3 regions of the Micrococcus sp. HOU01 genome follow, and region 3 is predicted to be linked to each of the others. Evidence: riboswitches for the same ligand, from Rfam matches in the RefSeq annotation. Region 3 holds a riboswitch; each other region holds the start of a gene.

Region 1 (9,467 bases), 1.3 Mb from region 3:
CAGACGCTCTATCCCCTGAGCTACGGAGGCGGGGGTCGCGACGCGTCGAGCGCGTTGCGGACTCGTCGACTCTACACCATCAGGACGGCCCGTCCGTGACCTCCCCGCGGGGCGCGTCAGCCGGGCAGGCCCGCGCGCAGGGTCCGGGCCGCGGCCTCGGGGTCCTCGGCCTGCGTCACGGCGCGGACCACCACGATCCGTTCCGCCCCGGCCGCGCGGACCTCGGGCAGCCGGTCCGCGTCGACGCCGCCGATGGCGAACCACGGCCGCGCCCCCGCCGGGTCCTCCGCGTCCAGGCGTGCGGCGAGGGTCGGCAGTTCCAGTCCGACGGCGGCCCGGCCCGGCTTCGTGGGCGTCGCCCACACCGGCCCCGTGCAGAAGTAGTCCAGGCCGTCCTCCGCGCGGGCGCCGCGCACCTGCGCCTCGGTGTGGCACGAGCGGCCGAGCACCACGTCCGGGCCCAGCAGGGCGCGGCACTGCGCGGTGGTCAGGTCGGTCTGGCCCGTGTGGAACACGTCCACCCCGGCCAGGGCGGCGACGTCGGCGCGGTCGTTGGCGGCCGAGAGCGCCCCGTGCTCCCGGGCCAGCGGGACGAGCGTGGCGAACGCGGCCAGCTCGACCGCCACGTCCACGGCCTTGTCCCGCACCTGGATCACGTCTACTCCGCCGCGGAACGCCGCCGCGCAGAAGTCGGCGAACGCGGCCGTGTCGAGCGTGCCGTCCGGGCGCAGGAACCGCTGCAGGTCGGTGCAGACGTACAGCCGGGAGGCGGCGAGGCGGGCGCGGCGGCGCGCGCCGGGGCCGGTGCCGCCGTCGTCGCGGCCGGCCGCGGTCATCAGGAGCGGATCGGGGGAGTGCATGCGCCCACTGTGGCAGACTGGCCGCTGTTCCATGGGAGCCCGGGCCGCACACGCCGGGCTGAGAGGGCCGCAGGGGCGCACCGCGCCGGCGCGGCCGACCATCACCACTCGATGCGGGTCATGCCGCCGTGAGGAGGACCGGTCCGTGCACGTGGCCGTCGTCGGGGCCGGGATCATCGGCCTCACCGCCGCCGTGCGTCTGCGTGCCGCAGGCCACGCCGTCACCCTGATCGCCCCCGAGCTGGACGCCGCCGGGCGCCCGCACGCCGTGGCCGGGGCCACCCACGCCGCGGCGGGGATGCTCGCGCCGCTCGCCGAGACCCAGTTCAGCCAGGACGACCTCGCCCCGCTGCTGCAGGCCGGCTGGGAGGCCTACCCGGCCCTCGTGGACCTGCTCGCCGCCTTCACCGATGTGGAGACGGGCTTCCTCGCACAGGGCGCCTGGATCGTGGCCGCGGACCCCTCGGACGCCCGCGCCTGGGACCACGTGCTCGAGCACGCCTCGATCCTCGGTCGCCGGGTCGAGCCCGTCTCCGTCCGCGCGCTGCGCCGCGCCGAGCCCGCCCTGGCCCCGGGCCTGGCCGCCGGCTTCGACGCCCCGGACAACCATCAGGTGGACCCGCGACGGCTCGCCGCCGCCTGCGTCGCCGCCCTGCGCGCCGAGACCGGACCCGACGGCGGCCCGCTCCCGGTCGGCGCCGGACCCGCCGCCCGGTTCGTGGCCGGACGCGTCACCGCCGCCGGCCCGGAGGGCGAGGGGGTGCGCCTCACGCTGGCCGACGGGGGCGTCCTCACCGCCGACGGCGCGGTCCTCGCCGCGGGCCTGGGCCACCGCGGGATCGGCGGCGCGGCCACCGCCGTCGAGGTCCCGCTGCGCCCCGTCCACGGCGACGTGCTGCGTCTGCGGGTGCGCCCCGAGCAGCTGCTGCCGGGGGAGTCGCACCTGATCACCCGCACCGTCCGCGGCCTCGTCCACGGGCGCCAGGTCTACCTCGTGCCCCGCGCGGACGGCACCCTCGTGGTCGGCGCCTCGGCCCGCGAGGACGGCCTGGCCGGCACCTCCGCCGGGGCCGTGCTGGACCTGCTCGCCGACGCCGCCGCGATCCTGCCCGCCGTCCGCGAGTGCGAGCTGGTCGAGATCACCACCGCCGCCCGCCCCGGCACCCCCGACGACGCCCCGCGCGTGCTCGCCGTGCCCGAGGCTCCGGGCGCCGTCGTCGCCACCGGCTTCCACCGTCACGGGATCCTGCTCGCCCCCTGGGCGGCCGGGCGGATCCTCGAGCTGCTGCACGCCCGCCTGAAGGAGATCGCATGAGCACCCTCCCCCTGACCCTCAACGGAGAGCCCGCCGAGCTGGCCGTGGCCACCGTCCGCGACGTCGTCGCGCACGTCACCGGGCGCGCGATCGGCGAGGACGGCGCCGCCGCGGATGGGCGGCGGCTCGGCGTGGCCGTGGCGGTCGGCGGCGAGGTCGTGCCCCGGTCGGCCTGGGCCACCCGGGAGCTGGCCGCCGGGGACGAGGTCGACGTCGTCACCGCGGTGCAGGGGGGCTGAGCGATGGCCGAGCACCGCACCCCGCCCGCCGCCCCCGCGATCCCGCCGCTGCGGATCGGCGGCTACAACCTGGCCTCCCGGCTCATCATGGGCACGGGCGGCATCACCGACCTGACCGCCCTCGAGGGCGCCCTCGTCGCCTCCGGCACCACGCTCACCACCGTGGCGCTGCGCCGCTGGTCCGCGGACACCCGTGACGGCCTGGTCGCGCTGCTGGACCGCCTCGGCATCGACGTGCTGCCCAACACCGCCGGCTGCTACACCGCCCGGGACGCCGTGCTCACCGCCCGGCTCGGCCGGGAGGCGCTCGAGACCGACCTCGTGAAGGTCGAGGTCATCGCCGATGAGCGCACCCTGCTGCCCGACGTCGTCGAGACCCTCGAGGCCACCGAGCGGCTCGCCGCCGACGGCTTCACCGTCCTGGCCTACACCTCGGACAACCCCGCCATGGCGCTGCGCCTCGAGCAGGCCGGCGCCGCCGCCGTCATGCCGCTGGGCTCGCCGATCGGCTCGGGGCTGGGCATCCTCAACCGCGCACACCTGGAGCTGATCGTCTCCCGCGCCTCCGTGCCGATCGTGCTCGACGCCGGCGTGGGCACCGCCTCGGACGTCGCCCTGGCGATGGAGGCCGGCTGCGACGCCGTGCTCGCCGCCTCGGCGATCACGCGCGCCGCCGAGCCCGCCCGCATGGCCCACGCGTGCCGGCTCGCGCTCGAGGCGGGCTTCCACGCCCGCCGTGCCGGGCGCATCCCGCGCCGCGAGCACGCCCTGGCCTCCTCGCCGATGGCCGGGCGGGTCACGGCCGAGGAGGACGAGCGGTGACCGCCGCCCTGGACCCCGCCGCCCGCGAGCCCCGCGACCTCACCGCGCTGTCCGACACCCAGCTGGAGCGCTTCGCCCGCCACCTGAGCCTGGACGGCTTCGGCCCCGAGGCCCAGCTGGCGCTGCTGCGCTCCCGCGTCCTCGTGGTCGGCGCCGGCGGCCTCGGGGCGCCCGTGCTGACCTACCTCGCCGCCGCGGGCGTGGGGGAGGTCCACGTGATCGACGACGACATGGTGGACCGCTCCAACCTGCACCGCCAGGTGATCCACGCCGAGGCGGACCTCGGCCGCCCCAAGACCGCCTCCGCCGCCGCGACGATGCGCGGCCTGCACCCCGAGGTGCGCGTGGTCGAGCACCGCGAACGCCTGACCGCGGCCAACGCGCTCGAGCGGGTCGGTGCCGTGGACCTCGTGCTCGACGGCACGGACAACTACGCGACCCGCTACCTCGTGGCCGACGCGTGCGAGATCGCGGGCGTGCCCGTGGTGTGGGGCGCGATCCTGCGGTTCGCGGGGCAGGTGAGCGTGTTCGCCCCGGGCGGGCCGCTGTACCGGGACGTGTTCCCGGAGCGGCCCGAACCCGGCGAGGTGCCCTCGTGCGCGCAGGCCGGGGTGCTCGGGGTGCTGCCCGGGATCATCGGCTCCCTCATGGCGGCGGAGGCGATCAAGCTGCTCTCCGGGGTGGGCGAGCCCCTGGTCGGGCGGCTGCTCTCCGTGGACGCCCTGACGATGCGCTTCCGTGAGCTGCGGCTCGTGGCCGACCCCGAGCGGACCCCCGTGACGGACCTGTCCGCCCACGCGGCCCAGGCCCCCCGCCCGGACGACGCCGGCGCCCCCGGCTCGGTGGTGGCCTGCGGCGCCGCGGGCGGGGAGATCGACCCCGCCGCGCTGGCCGCCCTGCTCGCCGACCCCGCCCGGGCCGCGTCCCTCACCCTGCTCGACGTCCGCGAGGACTTGGAGCGCCCGGCTGCGCCGGGTCGAGGCCCCCGCGGCGGTGGCCGATCGGCACGTCCCGCTCGAGGCCGTCCTCGCGGAGCCGGCGGCCCACGCGCCCGGGCCGGACCGCGTCCTGGTGGTCTACTGCGCCGCCGGAGCCCGCTCGGCCCGGGCGCGGGACGCCGTCGTCGGGGCCGACCCGAGCGCAGGCGGGCGCGTCCTGTCCCTCGCCGGCGGCCTCGCCGCCTGGCCCGCCTGACCCCCCCACCCCGACGAACCCTGCGAGATGGCCCCCACCGCGGGCCGGAGGGGGCCATCTCGCAGGGTTCGTTCGCACGCGCACGGGCGCGGCGGCCCTTCCGTAGACTTGCGCGGGTGAAGCCCGAAGACCTCTCCGCCCTGCTGTCCGCTGTCCTCACCGACGCCGTCGATGCCGGTGACCTCCCCGCCGCGCTGCGGGAGGAGATCACCCCCGCGCGCGTGAAGGTGGAGCGACCCCGCAGCCGCGAGCACGGCGACTGGGCCACCAACGTCGCCCTCCAGCTGGGCAAGAAGGCCGGGATGGCCCCGCGCGACCTCGCCGGGCTCGTGGCCGAGCGCCTGACCGACAAGCCGGGCATCGCCGCCGTCGACGTCGCCGGCCCCGGCTTCCTCAACGTCACCCTGGACGCGGCCTCGGCCGGCGCCCTGGCCCGCGAGATCGTCGAGGCCGGCCCGGAGTACGGCCGCAACGACGCCCTGGCCGGGCACACCGTGAACATGGAGTTCGTCTCCGCCAACCCCACCGGCCCGCTGCACATCGGCCACACCCGCTGGGCCGCGCTGGGCGATGCGATCGCCCGCCTGCTGCGCGCCTCGGGGGCGGACGTCACCGCCGAGTACTACGTCAACGACGCCGGCAACCAGATGAACGTGTTCGCCGACTCGGTCCTCGCCCGCCTGCACGGCCGCGACGTCCCCGCGGGCGGCTACCCGGGCGCGTACGTGCAGGAGCTGGCCGACGCCGTCGCCCTCGAGCACCCGGACGTGCGCGAGCTGACGGACGAGGCCGCCCGCCCGGTGGTCCGCGAGGCCGCGTACCGGCTCCAGATGCAGGACATCAAGGACACGCTCGCCGCCTTCGACGTGCACTTCGACGTGTTCACCTCGGAGCAGACGCTCCACGACTCCGGCGCGATCGAACAGGCCGTGCAGCGGCTGCGCGAACAGGGCCACATCGAGGACCGCGAGGGCGCCGTGTGGCTCAAGACCACCGACTTCGGCGACGACAAGGACCGCGTGCTCATCCGCGCCAACGGCGAGCCCACCTACTTCGCCGCCGACGCCGCCTACTACCTCCACAAGCGCGACCGCGGCTTCGAGGAGAAGGTGTACCTGCTCGGCGCCGACCACCACGGCTACGTGAACCGCCTCAAGGCGATCGCCGCCGCCGCCGGCGACAACCCGGCGACGAACATCGAGATTCTCATCGGCCAGCTCATCTCGGTCAACGGCGCGAAGCTCTCCAAGCGCGCCGGCAACATCATCGAGCTCAAGGACCTCGTGGAGTGGCTCGGCCGCGACGCCCTGCGCTACGACCTGGCCCGCTACCCCGCGGACTCGCCCCTGACGATCGACCCCGAGCTGCTGCGCTCCGCCACGAACGACAACCCCGTCTACTACGTGCAGTACGCCCACGCCCGCGCCTCGGGCGCGGCGCGCACCGCGCAGGCCCACGGCGTGGACCGCTCCGAGTTCGACGCCGCCCTGCTCGCCCACGCCACCGAGTCGGAGCTGCTGGCCCAGCTGGCGGAGTTCCCGGCCGTCGTCGGCGCGGCGGCGCGCCTGCGCGAGCCGCACCGCGTGGCCCGCCACCTCGAGGTGATCGCCGGGGCCTACCACTCCTGGTACGCCGCCTGCCGCATCGTGCCCATGCCCACCGACGACGGCACGCCGCGTCCCGTCGAGACCCTCAACCGCACCCGCCTGTGGCTCAACGACGCCACCGCCCAGGTGCTGGCCAACGGTCTCGGCCTGCTCGGCGTGACCGCCCCGGAGAAGATGTGAGCGCCCGGATGACGACGCCGCAGCCCGCCCCCGCCTCCCCGCTCGCCCCCGCCTGGCTCCCCGCGCCGGGGGACCCGGACGCGCTCGTGCCCGGCCTGTGGGCCGCCGGCGTGGGCCGTGCCGCCGACGGCGAGCTCACCGTCCAGGGCCTGCGCGCGAGCGCGCTCGCCGCGGAGTTCGGCACGCCGCTGCTCGTGGTGGACGAGGACGACTTCCGCGCCCGCGCCCGCGCGTTCCGCGAGGGCTTCGACGCCGCGTTCGCCGACCTGTGCGGGGGAGCGGACGTCTACTACGCGGGCAAGTCCATGCTCACCCTCTCCACCGCCCGCTGGGCGGCCGAGGAGGGCCTGCGCGTGGACACCGCCTCCGGCGGCGAGCTGGCGATCGCGCTGGCCGCCGGCGTCGACCCGGCCCACATCGGCCTGCACGGCAACAACAAGTCGGACGCCGAGCTGCGCACCGCCCTCGAGGCGGGCGTGGGCCGGATCATCGTGGACTCGCTCGACGAGCTCGCCCACCTGGCCGCGCTCGCGGCCAAGGCCGGCCGCCGCGCCTCCGTGATGCTCCGGCTGACCCCGGGCGTGCACGCGCACACCCACGACTTCATCGCCACCGCGCACGAGGACCAGAAGTTCGGCCTCTCCCTGGCCCCGGCGTCCACCGACCGGGACGGCAACGTGGCCGGCCGCTCGCCGGCCGCCGTCGCCGTGGCCGCGGCCCTGGCGGCCGAGTCGATCGACCTGCTGGGCGTGCACTGCCACATCGGGTCCCAGATCTTCGAGGCCGAGGGCTTCGGGCTGGCGGCCGGACGCGTGCTCGAGTTCCTCGCCGAGGTCAAGGCCGAGCACGGGGTGGAGCTGGCTGAGCTCGACCTCGGCGGCGGCCACGGCATCGCCTACACGGCCGTGGACGAGCCGCGTCCGGCCGCGGAGATCGCCGACGCCCTCGCCGACGACGTCCAGAAGACCGTCGAGCGCCTCGGCCTGAGGTGTCCGCGGGTCTCGCTCGAGCCGGGGCGGGCCATCTCGGGCCCCGCGGGGCTGACCCTCTACACGGTCGGGGTGACCAAGACCGTGGACGCGGACGCCCCCGACGGCGGCACGGCGGCCCGCCGCTACGTCGCCGTGGACGGCGGCATGTCCGACAACCCGCGTCCCGTCCTCTACGACGCCGACTACACCGCCGTCTCCGCGCGCCGCACCTCGGAGGCCGAGCCGGTGCTCTCCCGCGTGGTGGGCAAGCACTGCGAGTCCGGCGACATCCTCGTCCGCGACGTGTACCTGCCGGCCGACCTGGGCCGCGGCGACCTGCTGGCCGTGCCGGCCACGGGCGCGTACACGCACGTGATGTCCTCGAACTACAACGCGCTGGCCCGCCCGGCCGTTGTCGCGGTCTCCGGCGGGCAGGCGCGGGTGATCATCCGTCGCGAGACGCAGGAGGACCTGTTCGCCCGCGAGGCCGATCCGCGCCTCGCCCGCTGAGGACGCGGGCGCGGCGCACCCGGCCGCCGGCCTCGAGCCCGGGTGGGTCCGTCCCGCTCTGCGGACACCGAGTGTCGCGCGGTGGGACGGGCCGGGGCGCCGCGCTAGATTCGAGGCCAGCCGGGCCGCGCGGTCGCGCGGGCCCGACCCCACCCTGGATCACGGAGGACCATGCCCCAGCACACCGACGCCCCCACCGCCCTCAAGGTCGCCCTGCTGGGCGGCGGGACCGTGGGGTCCCAGACCGCCCGGATCCTCACCGAGGACGCCGACATCCTGCGGGACCGCGTGGGCGCCGACCTCGAGCTCACGGGCATCGCGGTGCGGGACACGGGCGCGACGCGCGACTGGCAGGCGGACCCGGCGCTCTACACGACCGACGCCGAGGCGCTCGTGGATGGCGCGGACGTCGTCATCGAGCTGATGGGCGGCATCGAGCCGGCCCGCACCCTGATCCTGCGCGCCCTGGCCGCCGGCACGTCCGTGGTGACGGGCAACAAGGCGCTGCTGGCCCAGTACGGCGAGGAGCTGTACGCCGCGGCCGCCGCCACCGGCGCGCAGCTCAGCTTCGAGGCCGCCGTCGCCGGCGCCATCCCGATCCTGCGCCCGCTGCGCGACTCTCTGGGCGGCGACCGCGTCACCCGCGTGATGGGCATCGCCAACGGCACCACCAACTTCATCCTCGACCGGATGGACTCCGAGGGGGCGGACTTCGACGACGCCCTCGCCGAGGCCCAGCGGCTCGGCTACGCCGAGGCCGACCCGACCGCCGACGTCGAGGGCCACGACGCCGCCGCGAAGGCCGCGATCCTGGCGACCATCGCGTTCGGCGCGCCGTACACCCTGGACCAGGTGGCCGTCGCGGGCATCACCGCGATCACGGCCGAGGACAACGCCGCCGCCGCGGAGGCGGGCTACGTCATCAAGCTGCTGGCGATCGCCGAGCGCGGCCGCGCCGCCGACGGTGCCGAGGGCGCGGTCCTGCGCGTGCACCCCACCCTGCTGCCGCGGGAGCACCCGCTGGCCTCCGTGCGCGGGGCGTTCAACGCCGTCTTCGTGGAGGCCGACAACGCCGGCGAGCTCATGTTCTACGGTCCCGGCGCCGGCGGCGCCCCCACCGCGTCCGCGGTGATGGGCGACGTCGTCTCGATCGCCCAGCGCATCGTGCGCGGCGGCCCGGCGCGCCTGCGCACCCCCGTCACCGCCCTGCCCGCCCTGGACCCGGCCGAGGCCCACACCTCCTTCATGGTCGTGCTGCGCGCGGCGGACCAGCCCGGCGTGCTGCGCCGCGTCGCCGGGGTGTTCGAGGAGCACGGCGTCTCCATCGAGACGTTGCGTCAGGTCCCATCTGAGCGCGAGGACGCCCCCGGTGCGTCCCTGCGGCTGATCACCCACCGTGCGCGGCAGCGCGACCTCGACGCCACCGTCGGGGCGCTCGCCGCCCTGGACGTCGTCCACGAGGTGGCGTCCGTCCTCCGAGTCGAAGGGAACTGACCCATGGCCCACCAGTGGCGCGGCGTCGTCCGCGAGTACGCCGACCGCCTGCCCGTCACCGAGGACACGCGCGTGATCACCCTCGGTGAGGGCGGCACCCCGCTCATCCACGCCCCCCACCTCTCCGAGCTGGTGCAGGGCACCGTGCACGTGAAGTTCGAGGGCATGAACCCGACCGGCTCCTTCAAGGACCGCGGCATGACCATGGCGATCACCGCCGCCGTCGCGGACGGCGCGAAGGCCGTCGTCTGCGCGTCCACCGGCAACACGTCCGC
Region 2 (9,467 bases), 1.3 Mb from region 3:
GTCGCCGCCTTCGTGGTGGGTGTGGTGGTGTCCCTCGTGACCCAGCGCTCGCGCCGGGTGCAGCGGCGGATCGACGCCGAGTTCACCGGCGCGATCGACATCGTGGCCGGCCGCGAGCCGCACCCGGACGTGGCCCCGGCCGCCATGACGCGCGACGCCGCCGGGGGCTCGACCGCAGCCGCCACGGATCCGCGCGCGCAGGCGTGAGGCTCTTCCTCGCGATCCGTCCGCCGAGGGCCGTGCTCGACCACCTCGAGCCGGCCCTCGACGGCGTCCGGGACCGGGCCGGGGGTCTGCCACCGCACGCTCTGGGTGGGCGGGCCCCGACGAACAGAGTGGTCACGACGTGCCGTCACCGGACTCCGGTGACGGCATGTCGTGACCACTCTGTGTGCCTCAGGCGGCCGACGGGCCGGCCGGAGCGGTGGACCCGCCCGGCCGACCCGGCCCGGGGTCAGCCCTCTAGGGGGCCCTGCACCGCGTACAGGCGCTTGTTGGCGAACTCGTCCACGGCCATGGGGCCGAGCTCGCGGCCGAAGCCCGAGCGCTTCACGCCGCCGAAGGGCAGGTTCGCGCCGGCGGCGGAGGCGAGGTTCACGTTCGCCATCCCCACCTCGAGCTGGTCGGCCACGCGCTTGGCCTCGTCCAGGTCCGTGGAGAACACGGCGCCGCCGAGACCGTACTGGGAGTCGTTGGCCAGCGCCACGGCCTCCTCGGCCGAGGACACCTTGTAGACCACGGCGGCCATGCCGAACAGCTCCTGCGTGTAGGCGGGGTTCTCCTGGTCCACGTCCGTGATCACGGCCGGGGAGACGTAGAAGCCCTCGCCCTCCGGGCCGGAGACGCGCTCGCCGCCCACGTGGACGGTGGCGCCGGCCTCCTTGGCCGCGGCGATCTGCTCGGTGAGCCCGTCGGCCGCGGACTCGGAGGACAGCGGGCCGTAGACGTCGGCGTCGCGCGAGGTCGGGTCGCCGGGCTTCATCGCCGAGGAGCGCTGGACCAGCTTCATCCACGAAGTCGTCGTAGATGTCCTCCATGACGATCATGCGCTTGTTCGAGTTGCAGGCCTGGCCCCAGTTGCCCATCCGGGTGGCCAGTGCGTCGCGGGCGGCGGCGCGGGCGTCCGGCGCGGAGAGCACGATGTACGGATCGGAGCCGCCGAGCTCGAGCACAACCTTCTTGAGGTGCAGGCCGGCCTGCTCGGCGACGGTGGCGCCGGCCCGCTCCGAACCGGTGAGGGACACGCCCTGCACGCGCGGATCGGCGATGATCGTGGAGATCTGGTCGTGGGTGGCGAACACGTTCTGGTACACGCCCTCCGGGAGCCCGGCTTCGGTGAAGAGCTCTTCCAGCAGCTGCGCCACCTGCGGGTTGATCTCGGCGTGCTTGAGCAGGATGGTGTTGCCCAGCACGAGGTTCGGCGCCACGAAACGGGCCACCTGGTACACCGGGAAGTTCCACGGCATGATCCCCAGCAGCGGGCCGAGCGGCAGCCGCTGGATGAACGCCTCCTGCCCGGAGAACTGCTTGATCCGCTGGTCCGCGAGCAGCTCCTCGGCCTCGTCCGCGTAGTACCCGAAGATCTGGGCGCCGTAGCGCACCTCGCCGACTGCCGCGCCGAGGGACTTGCCCATCTCCGTGGTGATCAGCGCGGCGATGTCCTTGGAGCGCTCGGCCAGCAGCTCGGAGATCCGCTTCACGACGGCGGCGCGCTCGGCCACCGACTTCCGGGACCACTGCTCGTACGCGGCCTGCGAGGCGTCGAGGGCGTCGGCGATCTGCTGATCCGTGGCGTTGTCGAAGGACTTCAGCAGCTCCCCGGTGGCCGGGTTGATCGTGCGGTAGCCCTGAGAGGCGGAGGTGGTGGTCATCAGTCGTCACCCTTTCGTGTGGACGTCCTGCGTTGAGCTCCCCATCCTGCCGGAGGCCCCCGCTCACTCCCAGATCCCGGACGCCCCTCTTCGCCAGGAGCCGAGAAGGTGGGTGTCCACGATCCCGGCGGCCTCCATCAGGGCGAAGCACGTGGTCGGCCCCACGAATCGGCAGCCGTGCGCCTTCAGCGCCCTCGCGAGCGCGCGCGACTCGTCCGAGGTCGAGGGGACCTGCGCCACCGTCTCCGGCCGTGGGGTCGCGGCAGGCTGGTGCGCCCAGACCAGCCCCGGCAGACCGCGGACCGGCCGGTCGCCGTCGCCGTGCCAGGCGGGGCCCGCGCCGGGGGAGCCCGGGTGCAGCGGGGCGAACCGCTCACCGCGCATCCCGACGACGGCCTGCGCGTTCGCGATCGCCGCCTCGATCTTGCGCCGGTTCCGGATGATGCCGGGGTCCGCCAGCAGCGCCTCGACCTCCGCGTCCCCGAACGCCGCGACGGCGTCCGCGTCGAAGCCCGCGAACACCTCCCGGAACCGGGGCCGCTTGGCCAGGACGGTCCGCCAGCTCAGGCCCGACTGGAACGCCTCGAGGACGAGGCGCTCGAACAGGCCCCGCTCGTCCGTGACGGGCAGGCCCCACTCCGTGTCGTAGTACTCCCGCAGCAGCGGATCCCGTGCCGCCCACGGCGGGCGGGCCCGCCCGTCCTCACCCACGACGACGCCACTCGGCGGCGCCTGTCGCCCGTCGGCCGGTGGATCCTCGGCGAGGGTGGAGACGGGGGCGGGGAGGCCGTCGTCGGCGTGGTGCGCGCTCATGCATCCGAGCCTAGGAGCGGCCCCGGACATCCGGAACCGGAACGCGACGCCCGGGGACGCCACGCCGTCTGCGGACACCTGTGCAGGAGGCACGGCCGGACCTCGTCACTCGAGCCGCCCGGCCCGCAGCCGCCACGTGTGGTCGCACCGGGCCGCCACGGCGGGGTCATGCGTCACGATCACGATCGCCCGCTCCGGCTGGGACATGGAGCGGAAGAGCCCCATCACCTCGTCGGTGCGCTCCTCGTCCAGGGCGCCCGTCGGCTCGTCGGCGAGCAGCAGGGAGGGCCCCATGATCACGGCCCGGGCGATGGCCACGCGCTGGCGCTCGCCGCCGGAGAGTCGGCCGACGGGGTGGTGGAGACGGTCTCCGAGCCCGAGCCGCGTCAGAAGCTCGGCGGCCATGTCGCGACGCTCGCGCTTCGCCGGGCGCGGCCGCGCGTAGAGCAGCGGCAGGGCCGCGTTGTCCATGGCGGTCGCCCGATCGATGAGCAGATGGTCCTGGAGCACGATGCCGCACGTCCGGTTCCGGTAGGCGTCGCCGTCGGACGACCACGGTGCCGGCAGGCTCCGCCCAGCCACACGGATGCTGCCGGCGTCCGGTGTGTCAAGGCAGGCGAGGAGCCGCAGCAGGGTGGACTTGCCGGACCCGGAGGGTCCCATGATCGCGTGGACGCCGCCCTCGGGGACCTGGAGTGAGACGCCTCGGAGCACGGGGACATCCCCGGCGGGGCCGCGGTAGGAGCGGTGCACGTCGTGCACGGTGAGCAGGGACATCACACGGTCCTTTCGACGAGTGCCGCCGTGCGGACGGCCCGGTGCAGCCGGCGGAGGGGATGACGGGTGCACGCAGCGGCGATCGCCAAGACGACCGCCAGCCCGACCACGACGACGGCAGGCGCCGGACGCAGTCCGCCCGCTTCCGAGGCGATGCCGAGGCCGAGCAACGATCCGAGCACGGCCGGAATGCCCCATACCGCGGCCACGGATGTGGCGATCCGGAGCCGGATCAGTCGTCTGGGCGCCCCGACCGTCAGGTGCGCCAGCCACGCGGGCGTGAGTCGACGGGTCATGGTCGTCAGGAGGCTCACCACCGTCACGACGGCGCTGGCAAGCCCGGCGGTGTAGGCGGTGACCATGAGCGCGGCACCGCGGGCTTCTCGGGCGATCGGAGACCTGGCCGAGGCGATCGGGGCCAACTCGGCGACCACGCCCGTCTCGTCCTCGAGGACGTCGAGTGCCGCTCTCACCTCGGAGGCCGCGTCCTGGCGTGCCACGACGGAACCGTAGACCGCCGCGAGCTGGGCCGGTTCGATCAGGCCGGCCATGGTCGTGGTGCTGGTGACGATGACGGGCGACTCACCCAGGGGCCAGAGGGATCCGTCGGCCCGCGGCGCGGCCGCGTCCCCGGGGAGTGGGCCGGCATAGCTGTGGGGTGTGGACCCCACATACACGGTGCCGCCCGGCCCCCCGGAGGTGATCGCGGCGGGAGCGAAGTACACGCCCTCGGCGGGACTGACGGCAGCGGCAGCGCCGAACTCCCGGGCCAGACCAGGCGTGGCGATGACCGCCCCCTGCAGCCGGGGGTCCTCGATTCCGATGGCGTCCGTCACGAGAAAGGCACGGGGGTCGACTCCGTCGACATGGGCGGCGAACGCCCGGGAGACGGTGTCGACGGCGCGGGGGCGGAGGTCGGTCGTGACGGCGGGGTCCAGAATCCTGGCTGTCACCAGGCCCGACGACTCGGCGTCCTCGAGCACCTCGAGCGCCGTGGTCACCCCGCCGGCGACGCCCAGGGCCAGTCCGAACACGACCGACGCCACGGTCGTGTGCAGCAGGGACAGGAACAGCAGTCCGGGCGTGTCGAACAGGTCGCGGAGGCCGTCCGCAACGGCCCGCATGGCTGCCATCATGCGTGTGCCCTTCGGACCCAGAGGGTGGACAGGGTCGTGCTGAGGATGAGGATGGCGTCCACGACGAGCACGGCGGACCAGAGGAGAGCGGTGCCCCCCGTGAGCCCGATCTCCGCGTCCCACCGGGGCCATGCCACGAGCCAGACTCCGCCGGCACTCGCGGCGGCGGTCGCCCAGGCGAGCATGGCGGGCCGGACACCGAGCCGGGCCGCTCGCAGCGGGGAGGCACCGACGAGGCGGTGCGAGGTGACGGCAGGGAGCAGTCGACTGCGCAGGGTCGTGCGCCAGACGACCTGTGCGCCCAGCAGGGCGAAGCCGGCGATCACGGCGAGCAGGGGCACGTGGACACTGCGTCGCATCGCTGCCTCCCACGGCGGCGGGAGCGGGACGACGTCGACGACGACACCGGCCCGCCGCAGCGATTGGACGAGCTCGTCGACCTGGGCCGGTGAGCCGCCGATCACGCCGGCAAGGGACGAACTGTCGGTGGAGAGGAACGGGACCAGGAGGTCTGCTTCGGTGGCGCGATCCGGCGCGGAGGAGAGGTCTCGGACGACGACCCGATCGACGTCCGGCCAGCTCAGTTCGCCCGCAGCGGCACGTGCGGCAAAGGGGGAGGTGCTGGGGACGACCGCGGTCGGGGCGACGCCATCCGGGAGCACGTCCAGAGCAGGTCGGCCGGCGAGGGCAGTCACGTGGGGGCTCGTGGACGTGGCCGCAGAGCCGGAGTCCGGTCCCGTCAGCGACGTCCGGATCATGGGCCAGGCCTCGCCAGCGGGGAATGCCGAGATCTCGTACACCGTGCCGTCCATGCGCCAGCGTTCCTCCTTCTCCACCCCGACGTAGGACGCGAGGAGCGCTGCTGTTCCGAGCGTGATCAGGAGAAGGAGGAATCTCGAGACGAGCATCCGGGTCATCACGGCTGGCCCGAGGAGAGCTGAGCGGCTGGATGATGCCTCACCTGGGAAGCGCCCCTGGGGTGCGGACCGGCGGGGTCATGTCGACTTTCACGTCATATTCCATCCACTCAATTCCTGTGGGCGAATGGGACACGCATCACAGGGGCCTGACGGAATAGTGAGCCCAGTGTGTGTGTGAGTCAAGAGGCATCACCACTCGATCGACCACCGAGCGCACTGCCCCGTCCGTGGGGCCGCGCCTTCGCCGTCCCGGAGGGCCTTGTCCTGGCGATCGCGTCATGACCTGGTGGCGGCCCTCAGGTCATGACGCGATCGTCAGGTGGCGCAGGGGCGGGCCATCCCGCCCCACCTCACCCCGCGTCCGGCCTCAGGCGTCCGAGGCGGTGCGGATCGTCGGCTCGGGCAGGTACACGGACCCGCCGGCGGCCCGGAACTCCGCGGACTTCGCGGCCATGCCGGCCTCGGCGATCCGCGCCTGCTCGGACGCGCCGCCGAACTCGCTGCGGATGTCCTGGCTGATGCGCATGGAGCAGAACTTCGGCCCGCACATCGAGCAGAAGTGGGCGGTCTTGGCGGGCTCGGCCGGCAGCGTCTCGTCGTGGTACTCCTCGGCGAGCTGCGGATCCAGGCCGAGGCCGAACTGGTCGCGCCAGCGGAACTCGAAGCGCGCCTTGGACAGCGCGTCATCGCGGTCGCGGGCGCCGGGGTGGCCCTTGGCGACGTCGGCGGCGTGCGCGGCGATCTTGTAGGTGATCACGCCCGTCTTCACGTCGTCCCGGTCCGGCAGGCCCAGGTGCTCCTTGGGCGTGACATAGCAGAGCATCGCGGTGCCGTAGCGGGCGATCTCGGTGGCGCCGATGGCCGAGGTGATGTGGTCGTACGCCGGGGCGATGTCCGTGACGAGGGGGCCGAGCGTGTAGAACGGGGCGCCCTTGCACAGCTCCTGCTGGCGCTCCACGTTCTCCCGCACCAGGTGCAGCGGGATGTGGCCGGGGCCCTCCACCATGACCTGGACGTCGTACGCCCACGCCCGCTCCGTCAGCTCGGCGAGCGTGTCGAGCTCGGCGAACTGGGCGGCGTCGTTGGCGTCCGCCACGGAGCCCGGCCGCAGGCCGTCGCCCAGGGAGAACGCGACGTCGTAGCGCGCGAAGATCTCGCAGAGCTCGTCGTAGTTCTCGTAGAGGAAGTTCTCCTTGTGGTGGCCCAGGCACCAGCCGGCCATGATCGAGCCGCCGCGGGAGACGATGCCGGTCACGCGGTCCGCGGACAGCGGCACGTGGCGCAGCAGCACGCCGGCGTGCACGGTCATGTAGTCCACGCCCTGCTCGCACTGCTCGATCACGGTGTCGCGGAAGATCTCCCAGGTCAGGGCCTGGTGGTCGCCGCCGACCTTCTCGAGGGCCTGGTAGATCGGCACGGTGCCGATCGGCACGGGGGAGTTGCGCAGGATCCACTCGCGGGTGGTGTGGATGTCGTCGCCCGTGGACAGGTCCATCACGGTGTCCGCGCCCCAGCGGGTGGCCCACTGCAGCTTCGAGACCTCCTCGGCGATCGACGACGTCACCGCCGAGTTGCCGATGTTCGCGTTGACCTTCACGGCGAACGCCTTGCCGATGATCATCGGCTCCGACTCGGGGTGGTTCACGTTCGCCGGGATGATGGCGCGGCCGGCCGCGACCTCGGAGCGCACCAGCTCCACGTCCACGCCCTCGCGCAGGGCGACGTAGCGCATCTCCGGGGTGATCTCGCCGCGCCGGGCGTAGTGCATCTGGGTGACGCGCGCGCCCTCCTTGGCGCGCAGCGGGGGGCGGCGCTCGCCGGCCCACTCCTGTGAGGCGGCGCCGCGGCGCACGGCCGAGCGGCCGTCGTCGAGCAGGTCGCGCTCGCGGCCCTCGTACTCCTCGACGTCGCCGCGGGCGCGGATCCACTCGGCGCGCTGGGCCGGCAGGCCGCGCTCGGGCACGGAGCCCGGGCCCATGGTGCGGTAGACGGTCAGGGGCGCGTTGGGCGTGCCGTCGGGGGAGTCGTCCTGGTGGACCTCGGTGACGGGCACGCGGATGCCGTGCTCGGCGTCCTCGAGCCATCCCAGACGGTGCGTGGGGTAGTTCTCCTCGGCGACGACCTCGGCCGTCGACTCGGCTGCGGGCAGGGGGGTGCGCTCGGAAACGGACATGGCCGCGGCTCCTTCTTCCTTCGCCGGAATGACCCGGACAGGTTCAGACGGTCTCCGGGCGGCGTCAGCCCGGTCTCAGCCCCGTGCCGTGGGGCTCCCGTGGGATGCGAGCGACCCTAGCACGTCCCCCGCGGCGCCTCACCGTCCGCCGTCCGGCCATGCGGCGGGACGTTCAGGCGCGCGCCGCGCGGGCCGCCCGGCGGCGCACCGTGGTGCGCTCGACGATCCACGTCACGACCAGCATCACGATGATGACAATGCCGGCGTAGCCGAGGACGGGGTAGACGGTGCCCACGAGGTCGGAGAAGCCGACGCTCGAGAGCAGGGTGGCGGCCAGGGCCGTGACGACGGCGATGACCCAGCCCGGCACGCGGCGCATCGAGGACAGCAGGGCGATGCGCTCCACCCCGCCGTACAGGCACGAGACCGCCGTCGTGAACTGCGCCAGCAGCAGGACGACCGTGTACAGCAGGGCGGCCCAGCCGCCGATCATCGCGGCCAGCTCGACCATGGGCAGCTCGGCGCGGCCGATCAGCTGGGCGTGGGCGGTCATCGCGGCCATCACCGCGCCGGCCATCACCACGAGGCCCAGGGCCCCGAGCCCGGCCCCGGCGACGAGGGAGCGGCCCGACGAGGAGCTCTCCTCGCCGATCGGGGCGAGCACCGCGTAGGCCAGCTGGATGTTGAAGGCCACGTACAGCACACCCGAGAGCCACCACTGGTTGATCAGCGGGGACGAGGTCACGAGCGCGGCGACGTCGTCCACCGCGGCCCCCGGGTTCACCAACCCCCACACCGCGACGCCGACGGCGACCACGATGATCAGGGGGACCACCACGGCCTGGACGCGCACGAGGCCCGTGATGCCGGCCAGCACCGAGACCACGCAGACGGCGGCCATCACCAGCGAGCCCACGAGCGAGGGCAGCCCGAACGCGGTGTGCACCGCCGCCCCGGCCCCGGCCAGCATGATCACCAGCGTCCCCAGCAGGGACGTGGTGATGCACAGGTCCGCGAACCAGGTGGGCACGCGCGAGGTCGTGGGGTTCACGATCCGGTGGATGTCCGTGGTCCGCAGCTTCTGCGCCAGCCGCAGCACGATCACCGCGAGCAGGAAGAACAGCGCGCCGGCGATCACGAGCGCCCCCGTGCCGCCCCAGAGGCCGAAGCTCACGAAGTACTGCAGGATCTCGTTGCCCGAGGCGTACCCGGCGCCGATGGTGGTGCCGATGAACGTGGCGGCGATCCCGAACGGGGAGGTCGGCCGCAGCGGCGCCGACTCCTCGGCTCGGCCGGGGTGCGCGGGGGAGCTCTCTGTGACGTGGGACATGCGACTACATTCTCATGGGCGGGATCGGCCCGGCCCGGGCGGCCGATCCGCCCCGACCCGAAGGAGCCCCCGCATGACCCCCGCCGTCCCCCGTGTGCTCAGCATCGCCGGCTCCGACTCCGGCGGCGGCGCCGGTGTCCAGGCCGACCTGAAGACCATCGCCGCGTGGAGCGGCTACGGGATGACCGCGATCACCGCGATCACCGCCCAGAACACGCAGGGCGTGCAGGCCGTCCACCCGCTGCCGGTGGACGTGGTGCGCGCCCAGCTCGACTCGGTCGCCGCCGACATCGCCGTGGACGCCGTGAAGATCGGCATGCTCGGCACGGTGGAGCTCATGCGGGCTGTCGCCGGCTGGCTCGAGGAGACCCGACCCGCCGTCGTCGTGCTGGACCCGGTCATGGTGGCCTCGAGCGGTGACGCCCTCACCGCGGTGGGCGACGACGA
Region 3 (9,467 bases):
GCGAGCGCCCTCCACCGCGTCCAGGCCGCGGGCCAGGCGCGCGTAGTAGTGCGCGAAGTCCACAGCCTCGGAGACCTCGGGGTCACCCTGGTCCAGGGTCTTGCCGGTCTCGGCGGCGGCCACCTCCAGCAGGCGGGCCCGGCCGGCGTGCAGGGCCCGTCCGACGGCGTCCAGCGCGTCGGCGCGCTCGTGGCCGGTGAGCACGCCCCAGCGGGCGCCGGGGTCGGCGGTGGCGGCGATGGCGGCGCGGGCGTCGTCGGCCGTGGCGGCGCGGTGGGCGCGGACGGTGTCCGTCCCGAGGGCCGAGCCCGGGACGGCCGCGAGGATCCGGCGGGCCCACTCCCGGTTGCCGGGCAGCGCGGGGTCCGTGTCCGGGGTGTTGGCGAAGCCGTCCTCGGGGGCGGGGATCGGCCCGTCCTCCCCGCGGGACCGGTCCTGGACGCGGTTCGGGCGGGGCACGGCCGCGTCCAGGTGGCGCAGCGAGGCGCGGAAGCGCTCCTCCTCGCGAGCGAACAGGTCCGCGTCCGCGTCCAGGTCGAACACGGCGGACATGAAGTTCTCCGGGGAGGCGCCCTCCTCGAGGCGGCGCACGAGGTAGGAGATCGCCACGTCGAACTCCTCGGGCCGCACCACGGGCGTGTAGAGCAGCAGGGCGCCGACGTCGGCCCGGACGGCGGCGGCCTGGCCGGTGGCCATGCCGAGGAGCATCTCGAACTCCACCGCGGCCGGGTCGAGGCCGCGGCGCTCGATCAGCCGGTGGGCCAGGGCCACGTCGAAGAGGTTGTGCCCGGCCACGCCGATGCGCACGTGGGCCAGATGCTCCGGGGTGAGCGCGTAGTTGAGCACGCGCTTGTAGTTGGTGTCCGCCTCCTGCTTCGAGCCCACCGTGGCCAGCGGCCAGCCCATCAGGGAGGCCTGCATCCGCTCCATGGGCAGGTTGGCGCCCTTGACCACGCGCACCTTGACCGGGGCGCCACCGGCGGCGACGCGGCGCGCGGCCCACTCCTGCAGGCGCACCATGGCCGCGAGCGCGTCCGGCAGGTAGGCCTGCAGCACGATGCCGGCCTCGTAGTCGCGCAGGCCCGGCTGCTCGAGCAGGGCGGTGAACACGTTGAGCGTGAGGTCGAGGTCGCGGTACTCCTCCATGTCCAGGTTGATGAAGGTGTCCCGGTCCCGGGCGAGCTCGAACAGCGGGGTGAGCCGCTCGGTGATGTCCGCGACGGCCTCGTCGAACGCGTAGGGCGCGTGCGGGGCGGTGGCGGCGGAGACCTTCACGGACACGTAGTCGACGTCGTCGCGGCGGATCAGCGCGGCGATGCCCTCGAGCCGGCGGTCCGCCTCACCCTGGCCCAGGATCGCCTCGCCCAGCAGGTTGATGTTCAGCCGGGTGTGCTCGTCGCGCAGGGCCGCGATGGCCTTGCCGAGCTGCCGGTCCCGCGCGTCGACGATCAGGTGGGAGACCATGCGCCGCAGCACGCGGCGGGCCGTGGGGACGGCGATGCGCGGCACGAGCGGGGCGGCGCGGCCGCCGACGCCGAGGACGGCGCGCAGGGCCGGGGGCAGGAAGCCGGGGGCGCGGCCGGCGAGCTCCCGCAGCGCCCGGGCGGCGATCGCGGGGTCCTCGGGGCGGACCACGTGGTCCACGAAGCGCACGATGAAGTCGAGGCCGCCCGGCTCCTTCAGGGCGCCCGCCAGCTGGCGGGCCGCGAAGTCGGCCTCGTGGTCCCGGGACTCGGCGAGCCAGCGCCGCACCTGCACGACGGCATCGTCGGCGAGGGCGTGCAGGTCGGCGGGGTCGGGGATCCCGCCGGTCGCGCCGAGGACCCGGTCGAGATCGTCATGGTCCTGGGCGGAGAACATCGCGGTCATGGCCGCACTCTGCACGTGTTCCGGGTCACAGGTCAAACCGCCGCGGCTTCCTGTCAGACGCCTATGCTCGATGGACATCCCCTCGCCGCGCGCCCGCGCGTCGCCGCCGTCTTCCCAGGAGCCCGTCCGCCATGGCCGCCGTCGACCCCGCCCCCACCGACGCGCGGGAGCGCCGGGACCTCGTCGTGCCCGGACCCGAGGACCCGCCCGAGCGGGCCTGGCTCGTCCTGCCCCACCGCCACCCGGTGCCGACGCTGCTGGAGGAGACGCGGGACGCCGTCGTGGGCCTGGCCGAGACGCTCGCCGCCGTGCTGCCGGTCACCGTGCTCGCCCACCCGCGCGACGCCGGGGCGGCGCGGCTGGTGCCCCCGGAGGTGGACCTGTTGCGCGCGCCCGTGGGCTCGCCGCTGCTGGGCCGCACCGGGCCGAGCTTCGTCCGCCGCCCCGAGGGCCTGGCCGCCGTCGCCTGGCGCAGCGCCGCGGGACTGACCGGGACCGGGCCGCTCGACGGCGCGGCCGCGACGGCCGTGGCGGAGGCGGCGGGACTGCCGCTGCTCACGCCCCTGCTGTGCGCCCCGCGCGGGGCCTGGGTGAGCGACGGCGAGGGGACGGCCGTGGTGGCCGCGGACCCCGTGCTGGACGGGCGGATCAACGGCGCGTGGGCCCCCGGCCAGGTGGCCGCCGAGTTCGCCGCCCTGCTGGGGATCACCCGGGTGCTGTGGGTGCCGCCGGCACCGCGGCCGGGCACCGGGCCGTGGGGCGGGCCCGGCCACCTGGCCTCGTGGGTGCGGCTGGGGGGCGACGGCGAGGCCGCCGTGCATTGGCGCGGCGACCGGTTCCACCCCGAGCACCCCTACGCGGCGGCGGCGCTGCGCTTCCTGCAGGGCGCCGACGACGCCGCCGGCCGGCCCCTGCGCGTGCGCACGGTGACCGGGGCGGCGCAGCCCGCCGCGTACGACCCGGCCGAGCGGGGCCCCCGCTCCCTCCTGGACACGCTGCCGCTGGGCGCTGCGGTGCTGCGGCCGGCGTTCGAGGACGCCGCGGGCGAGGAGGCCGCGGCCGCCGCGTGTGCGGCACTGCACCCGGGGCTGCCCCAGCTGTCGTTCCCCGCCCCGCCGCTGCTGCGGCTGGCCGGCGCGCTCAACGACCTGGTGCTGCTCCAGCCTCGCCCGTGACCTCGTCCGCCGGGGCGCGGTCCTCGTCTCCACCGTCCGCCGGGGCGCGGTCCTCGTCTCCCCCGTGCGCGTCGGACCGCCAGGCCGCCGGGCGCAGCCGTTCCAGGAGCGAGGACTGACGGCGCTCCATGCCCTTCAGGTCCGAGGCGATGAGCGCGTTGATCCAGCGGGCGTTCGGGTCGGCGTCGATCAGCACGGCCTTGGCCAGCAGCGTGCAGGGCAGCGCGAGGATGGCGCCGAGCGGGCCGAGGACCCAGGCCCAGAAGAGCAGGGAGAGGAAGCTGACGGTGGGGATCACGCCGATCGCGTCGCCGGCCACCTTGGGCTGGATCACGGACTGCAGCACGAAGTTCAGCACCGAGTAGCTGACCACCACCCACAGGAAGTCGGACCAGCCGCCCGCCGCCAGGCCCAGGACGGCCGGCGGCAGCAGGCCGATGATGAAGCCGATGTTCGGGATGTAGTTGGTGAGGAAGCTGAGCACGCCCCACACGAGCGCGAGTGGGACGCCGATCAGCATGAGGGCGATCACGTCCAGCACCGCCACGATCAGGCCGAACACCGTGGTGACCACCCAGTAGCGGCGCACGCCCTGGGCGAACTCGACCAGGGCGTGGCCGAACTCGTGGCGGGCGGTGCTGAGCAGGCGGACGCGGCGTTCGACGTCCATCGAGTCCATCGCCAGGAAGAACATGCCCATGATCACGGTGACGAGCAGGCCGAAGACCGCGTAGACGTTCGTGGCGATCTTCGTGATGGCGCTGACGGCCGTCCCGGTCACGGTGCTCATGTCGATCGAGGCCAGCTGCTGGGACACCATGTCCGGGGTCACGCCGCGCTCGCTGAGCCAGTGCGAGACGTCCAGGACGATCTGCTGGAAGCGGTCCGTGTACTTCGGCAGCTCCGCCACCAGCTCGAGGCCGGACCACACCATCATGCCCCCGAACACGCCCATCACCGCGACGATCAGCAGGACGGTGGTGGTGGCGCCGAGCACGGGGTGCAGGCCCCGGCGGATGAGCCAGGCCTGCAGCGGGTAGACCACGATCACGAGGTTCAGCCCCAGGAAGACGGGCGCCGCGATGGAGGCGATCCCCTGGAAGAACTGCACCACCAGCACCAGACCCGCCAGCGTCAGGACGATCACCAGCATGCGCGGCCACATGCGGTGGGGGCGGCGGATGTCCCAGTCGGAGGCGGGACTGGACGAGGCGGACGGCGGGGACACCCCCGCGGGCTGTGCGGCGCTCACGCGGGCAGTCTATGCGCGGGCCGGACGGGGTAGGGTCGGGACCAGTCCACATCGACAGGGGAGCGCCCGCGCGGCGCTGAGAGTGCGGTCCGCCGCAGACCCTCGAACCTGCTCCGGTCCGCACCGGCGAAGGAAGTCGAGTCTCCCGGTCGACGTCGTCCCGGGATTCCGGTGGCGGCCTCGTCCCGGCCCCTCTGCCGTCCCAGAGGAGAACCGCCATGTCCCGCACCCCACACCGCGCCCTCGCCGCCCTCTCAGTGGCCGCCCTCGCCCTCACCGGCTGTTCGGTGTCCGGCTCGTCCGGCGACGGGGCGTCGTCGTCCGCCTCCGGCGCCGGCGGCGAGCCGACGACGGTGACGATCATGACGCACGACTCGTTCAACCTGCCCCAGGAGCTCGTCCAGAAGTTCGAGCAGGAGTCCGGCTACACCCTGAAGACCACGGCCCCCGGCGACGCCGGCAGCGTGGTGAACCAGCTCCTGCTGGCCAAGGACGAGCCCACCGTGGACGGCGTCTACGGCGTGGAGGACCACTCGGCGCACCGCCTCGTCCGCGAGGGCGTCGTCGCCGAATACACCCCGCAGGACCTGCCCGCCTCCGCACAGGACCGGATGGTGGAGGACCGCATGACCCCGGTGGACCAGGGCCAGGTGTGCTTCAACACGGATCCGGCATGGTTCGAGGCCCACGACGTCGAGGCCCCCACCTCGATCGACCAGCTCGACGACCCCGAGTACGCGAAGCTGACGGTCGTTACCTCCCCCGTGGCCTCCTCCCCCGGCCTGGCGCTGCTCGCGGCCACCACGGAGAAGTACGGCGACGACGGCTGGCAGGACTGGTGGCGGGGCCTGATGGAGCACGGCGGCAAGGTCGCCGACAGCTGGTCCGACGCCTACAACTCGGACTTCTCCGGCGGCGAGGGCGAGGGTCGGTTCCCGGTGGTGCTCTCCTACTCCTCCTCCCCCGCGTTCGCCCCCGAGACCGAGGTGATCGAGGACTCCTGTACCCCGCAGGTCGAGTACGCCGGCGTGCTCGAGGGCGCGAAGAACCCCGAGGGCGCGCAGGCGTTCGTGGACTTCATGCTCACCGAGGAGGTCCAGTCCGCCCTGCCCGAGTCGATGTACATGTACCCGATCGACGAGTCGGTGCAGCTGCCCGAGGAGTGGGCGCAGAACGCGCCGCTCGTCGAGGACGCCATCACCCCGGACCCCGCCCGCATCGACGAGCGCCGCGAGGACCTGCTGAAGGAGTGGACCGCCCTGGCCGAGGCCTCCCGGCGCTGATGTCCGCGCTCACCGAGGTCGCGGCCCCCGGCACGGACCTGCCGCGCCGGCGGGCCCGCGGCCGGGGGGACGGGCTCGGCCCGTGGTGGCTGGTGGCCGCCGTCCTGCCGGTCGCCTTCCTGCTCGTCTTCTTCGCGTGGCCCGTGGCGGCCATGCTCTGGCGCGGGATCGGCGGCGACGCCGACGCGTTCACCGGCGCCGTGGACCTCACCGCCTTCAGGGAGACCCTCGCCCGCGAGCGCACGTGGCGCATCCTCGGCCAGACGCTCGGGATGGCCGCCGCCGGCACGGTGGTCTCGGTGGCGCTCGGCCTGCCGACCGCGTTCGTGCTGCACCGGCGTCGCGTCCCGGGGCGGGCCGTGCTCCGCGCCCTCGTGCTCGTGCCGTTCGTGCTGCCCACGGTGGTGGTCGGCGTCGCGTTCCGCGCCCTGCTCGCCCCCGGCGGACCGCTGGGCTTCACCGGGCTGGACCAGACGACCACCGCCGTCGTGCTGGCCATGGTCTTCTTCAACGTGTCCGTGGTGGTGCGCCAGGTGGGCGCGCTGTGGAACGCGCTCGACCCGCGCCAGACCGAGGCCGCCCGCACCCTGGGCGCCTCGCCGTGGCGGGCGTTCCGCACCGTGACGCTGCCCCAGCTCGCCCCGGCGATCGCCGCGAGCGCGGCGCTGGTGTTCCTGTTCTGCGCGTCCGCGTTCGGCATCGTCCAGACGCTCGGCCGGCCCGGCTACGGCACGCTCGAGTCGGAGATCTGGGTGCAGACCTCCGTCTACCTGGACCTGCGGACCGCGGCGGTGTTCTCCGTGCTGCAGTTCGCGGTGGTGCTGGCCGCCGTCGTGGTCTCCGGCGTGACGGCGGCGCGCACCCAGCGGGCGCTGCGCCTGCGGGAGACGCCGCCGGCCCGGCTCACGCGCGCGGACGCGGTCCCGGTGGCCGTGATGCTCGCGGTGGTGGCGCTCGTGGTGGCGCCGATCCTGACGCTCGTGGTGCGCTCCTTCCACACCCGCCACGGCTGGGGGCTGGGCAACTACCGGCTGCTGTCCACGAGCGCGGGCAGCGGGTTCGTGGGCGGGTCGACGCCGGCCCAGGCGCTCGAACAGTCCCTGCGGGTGGCCGTGGACGCCACGCTCGTGACGCTCGTGGTGGCCGTGCCGCTGGCCCTGCTGCTGACCCGGTCCTTCCGCTCACGCGCCGCGCTGGCGGCCCAGCGGGCCCTCGACGGCGCCCTGCTCCTGCCGCTCGGGGTGTCCGCGGTGACCGTGGGCTTCGGCTTCGTCGTGTCCCTGCGGGCCGCGTTCCCGGAGCTGGCGGCCTCGGGCGTGCTCGTGCCGCTGGCCCAGGCGGTGGTGGCGCTGCCGCTCGCGGTGCGGGCGCTCGTGCCCGTGCTCGCGGCGGTGGACCCGCGGCTGCGGGAGGCCGCGCGCACCCTCGGGGCGGGCCCGTGGCGGGTGCTGGCCACGGTGGACGGCCCGTTCCTCGCGCGCGGCGTGGGTGTGGCCGCGGGCTTCGCGTTCGCGGTGTCCCTGGGCGAGTTCGGGGCCACGAGCTTCCTGGCGAGCCCGTCCGCGCCCACCCTGCCGGTGCTGATCGCCCGGCTGCTGGGCCGGCCGGGCGCGGACAACTACGGGATGGCGCTCGCGGCGGCCACGGTGCTGGCCGTGCTGAGCGCCGGGATCATGCTGGTGTGCGAGCGGCTGCGCCCCCGGGGCCCGGCCGGGGCGGGAGGTCTGTGATGACGCCGACGACGACGGGGGCCTCCCTCCGGCTCCGGGACGTGGCGATCCGCTATCCGGACGGCTCCACCCCCGTGCGGGGGACGGACCTGGACGTGGCCGCCGGGGAGATCGTGGCGCTCGTGGGCGCCTCCGGCTCGGGCAAGTCCACCATCCTGCGCGGGATCGCCGGGCTCGAGGACGTCGTGGCGGGCACGGTGGAGCTCGACGGGCGGGACGTGGCGGCGGTGCCGACGCACCGCCGGGGCGTGGGGATGGTGTTCCAGGACGGGCAGCTGTTCCCGCACCGGACCGTGGGCCGGAACGTGGCGTACGGCCTCGAGTCCGCCGGCTGGGACCGGGCCCGGCGGCGGGCGCGCGTGGCCGAGCTGCTGGACCTGGTGGGCCTGACCGAGCTCACGGACCGGCCCGTGCAGCGACTCTCCGGTGGGCAGGCCCAGCGCGTGGCGCTCGCCCGGTCGCTGGCCCCGGCCCCGCGGGTGCTCCTGCTGGACGAGCCGCTGTCCGCGCTCGACGCGGACCTGCGCCGGCGCCTGGCCGAGGACATCCGGGCGGTGCTGCGGGCGGCGGGGACGACCGGCGTCGTCGTCACCCACAACCTCGCGGAGGCCGCCGTGATGGCCGACCGCACCGTGCGCCTCGGCGCGGGGGGACGCATCGCGGCGGAGGAGGCCGGCCCGGCGGTAGCCTCTCAGGCATGACCCCGCCCGCACCCCGCCCCCGGCTGACCGCCCAGGACGTGGTGGACGCCGCCGTCGGGATCCTGCAGGACTTCGGCATGGGCGACCTGTCCATGCGGCGCGTGGCCGCGGTGCTGGGCGTGCAGGCCTCCGCGCTGTACTGGCACGTGCCGGACAAGCAGTCGCTGCTGGCGCGGGTGGCGGACCGGATCGTCGCCGAGGCGGAGGAGACCGTGCGCGCCCGCCGCATCACGGACCTGGCGGGCCGCGCCGAGGCCGCGGAGGCCGCCCTGCTGCGGCACCGGGACGGGGCGGACCTGGTGCTCTCCGCCCTCGCGCTCGGGCTGGGCGGCCTCGGCCTGCACCGTCTGCTCACCGAGGCGGCAGACACCCCGGAGGACGGGGAGCGGGCCCTGGCACTGCTGCTGGGCACCGTGTCCCTGCGGCAGCAGCGCGCGCAGGCGCAGGCGCTCGGCGTGCCGACCGGCCCGGACGTGCAGCGGCACCGCACGGACCCGCTCTGAGCCCCCGTCCGGCGCCGCCGCGCGGGAGGCCGAGGAGAGGAGACCTGCCTCCTCACAGGTCCGCTCGGTAAGGTCGGGCGGACAGGTCGGGACGGGTCGTCCCCTTCATCCACGGCGATCCCGCCCGACCGCCGCAGGACCAGCATGGCCCGCCGGACCCGGCTCACAGTGTCGGCGCGGTCTCCTTCGACACAGCCGGCGAAGCCATGGGAGCACGGATCAACCACCCGCGGACGGTCGTGGACCGGACGCTGCATCACGACGTCGAGCCCGCACACCCCGCGGCGCTCGTCGACGTGGGCTGGGACTTCCGTGGCCCGGGCGCCAAGGCGGAGGAGCAGCACCGCCCGCTGCGCGTGGTCCGTGCCCGCCGGCCTCGGGGCACCCCGCGGGACCGGAACGGCGTCGACCTCACGCGCACCGGCCCCGTCGTCCCCCGTCCCTCCCCGCCGCGCACCCGGATCCGCCGGGACGGCGTCCGCGTGGTGGCCAGCCCGCTGGCCATGCTGCCCGGCGTGGACCACGGCCCCGCCCTCCGCCTGGACCTGCACCCGACGACGGGGGGCATCGTCTACGTGGCCCGCGAGCTCGAGCTGCGCGAGCTCGGCGACGACGTCCGCGGCCACGTCTACACCGGGATGGTCGGCACGGCGCATCTGAGCGCCTTCTGGTCCACCGTCACGGTCGAGCTGCCGCCGGAGCGGCCGGTGATCGTGCGGCTGCGCTCGGACCGGGACGCCGAGCTGCTCGCCCTGCTCGAGGTCCTTGCCCCCGTGGACACGCGCGTGGTCTCCTACCGGCTCGACGAGTCCCCCGTGGGCACGCAGCGCTCCAGCTACCTGCTGCCGGACGTGGACCCGGAGACGGTCGCCCAGACGGGCGCGGCCCGGATCCCGCTCGAGGCCATCGAGGCCGCCCAGGAGGAGGAGGACGCGCTGCGCCGCTCCTCCGGCG

The links. A riboswitch is a leader RNA that binds a small molecule or an ion and turns the genes downstream of it on or off. The one in region 3 is predicted to bind thiamine pyrophosphate.
Region 1: it holds a riboswitch for thiamine pyrophosphate, as region 3 does, so the genes downstream of both, SOY78_RS08635 (FAD-dependent oxidoreductase) here and SOY78_RS02845 (thiamine ABC transporter substrate-binding protein) in region 3, are expected to answer to the same signal.
Region 2: it holds a riboswitch for thiamine pyrophosphate, as region 3 does, so the genes downstream of both, thiC (phosphomethylpyrimidine synthase ThiC) here and SOY78_RS02845 (thiamine ABC transporter substrate-binding protein) in region 3, are expected to answer to the same signal.

The regions. Positions count from the first base shown of each region.
Region 1 covers NZ_CP141211.1:1,877,805-1,887,271, reverse strand. Annotated here, with positions in the region: tRNA gene SOY78_RS08645 (tRNA-Arg) at 1-30, opposite strand, end outside; gene thiE (thiamine phosphate synthase) at 117-860, opposite strand; TPP riboswitch at 882-1,012, shown strand; gene SOY78_RS08635 (FAD-dependent oxidoreductase) at 1,006-2,175, shown strand; gene thiS (sulfur carrier protein ThiS) at 2,172-2,414, shown strand; gene SOY78_RS08625 (thiazole synthase) at 2,418-3,236, shown strand; partial or broken gene SOY78_RS08620 (HesA/MoeB/ThiF family protein) at 3,233-3,946, shown strand; gene argS (arginine--tRNA ligase) at 4,547-6,217, shown strand; gene lysA (diaminopimelate decarboxylase) at 6,226-7,698, shown strand; gene SOY78_RS08605 (homoserine dehydrogenase) at 7,870-9,192, shown strand; gene thrC (threonine synthase) at 9,196-9,467, shown strand, end outside.
Region 2 covers NZ_CP141211.1:1,887,992-1,897,458, reverse strand. Annotated here, with positions in the region: gene putP (sodium/proline symporter PutP) at 1-207, shown strand, start outside; partial or broken gene SOY78_RS08685 (NAD-dependent succinate-semialdehyde dehydrogenase) at 455-1,871, opposite strand; gene SOY78_RS08680 (DNA-3-methyladenine glycosylase I) at 1,935-2,684, opposite strand; gene SOY78_RS08675 (ABC transporter ATP-binding protein) at 2,790-3,461, opposite strand; gene SOY78_RS08670 (hypothetical protein) at 3,461-4,585, opposite strand; gene SOY78_RS08665 (hypothetical protein) at 4,594-5,514, opposite strand; gene thiC (phosphomethylpyrimidine synthase ThiC) at 5,885-7,690, opposite strand; TPP riboswitch at 7,687-7,801, opposite strand; gene SOY78_RS08655 (membrane protein) at 7,863-9,020, opposite strand; gene thiD (bifunctional hydroxymethylpyrimidine kinase/phosphomethylpyrimidine kinase) at 9,094-9,467, shown strand, end outside.
Region 3 covers NZ_CP141211.1:603,784-613,250, reverse strand. Annotated here, with positions in the region: gene SOY78_RS02860 (bifunctional proline dehydrogenase/L-glutamate gamma-semialdehyde dehydrogenase) at 1-1,869, opposite strand, end outside; gene SOY78_RS02855 (agmatine deiminase family protein) at 2,001-3,044, shown strand; gene SOY78_RS02850 (AI-2E family transporter) at 3,010-4,296, opposite strand; TPP riboswitch at 4,343-4,448, shown strand; gene SOY78_RS02845 (thiamine ABC transporter substrate-binding protein) at 4,515-5,579, shown strand; gene SOY78_RS02840 (ABC transporter permease) at 5,579-7,309, shown strand; gene SOY78_RS02835 (ABC transporter ATP-binding protein) at 7,309-8,010, shown strand; gene SOY78_RS02830 (TetR family transcriptional regulator) at 8,007-8,513, shown strand; gene SOY78_RS02825 (RNase H family protein) at 8,720-9,467, shown strand, end outside.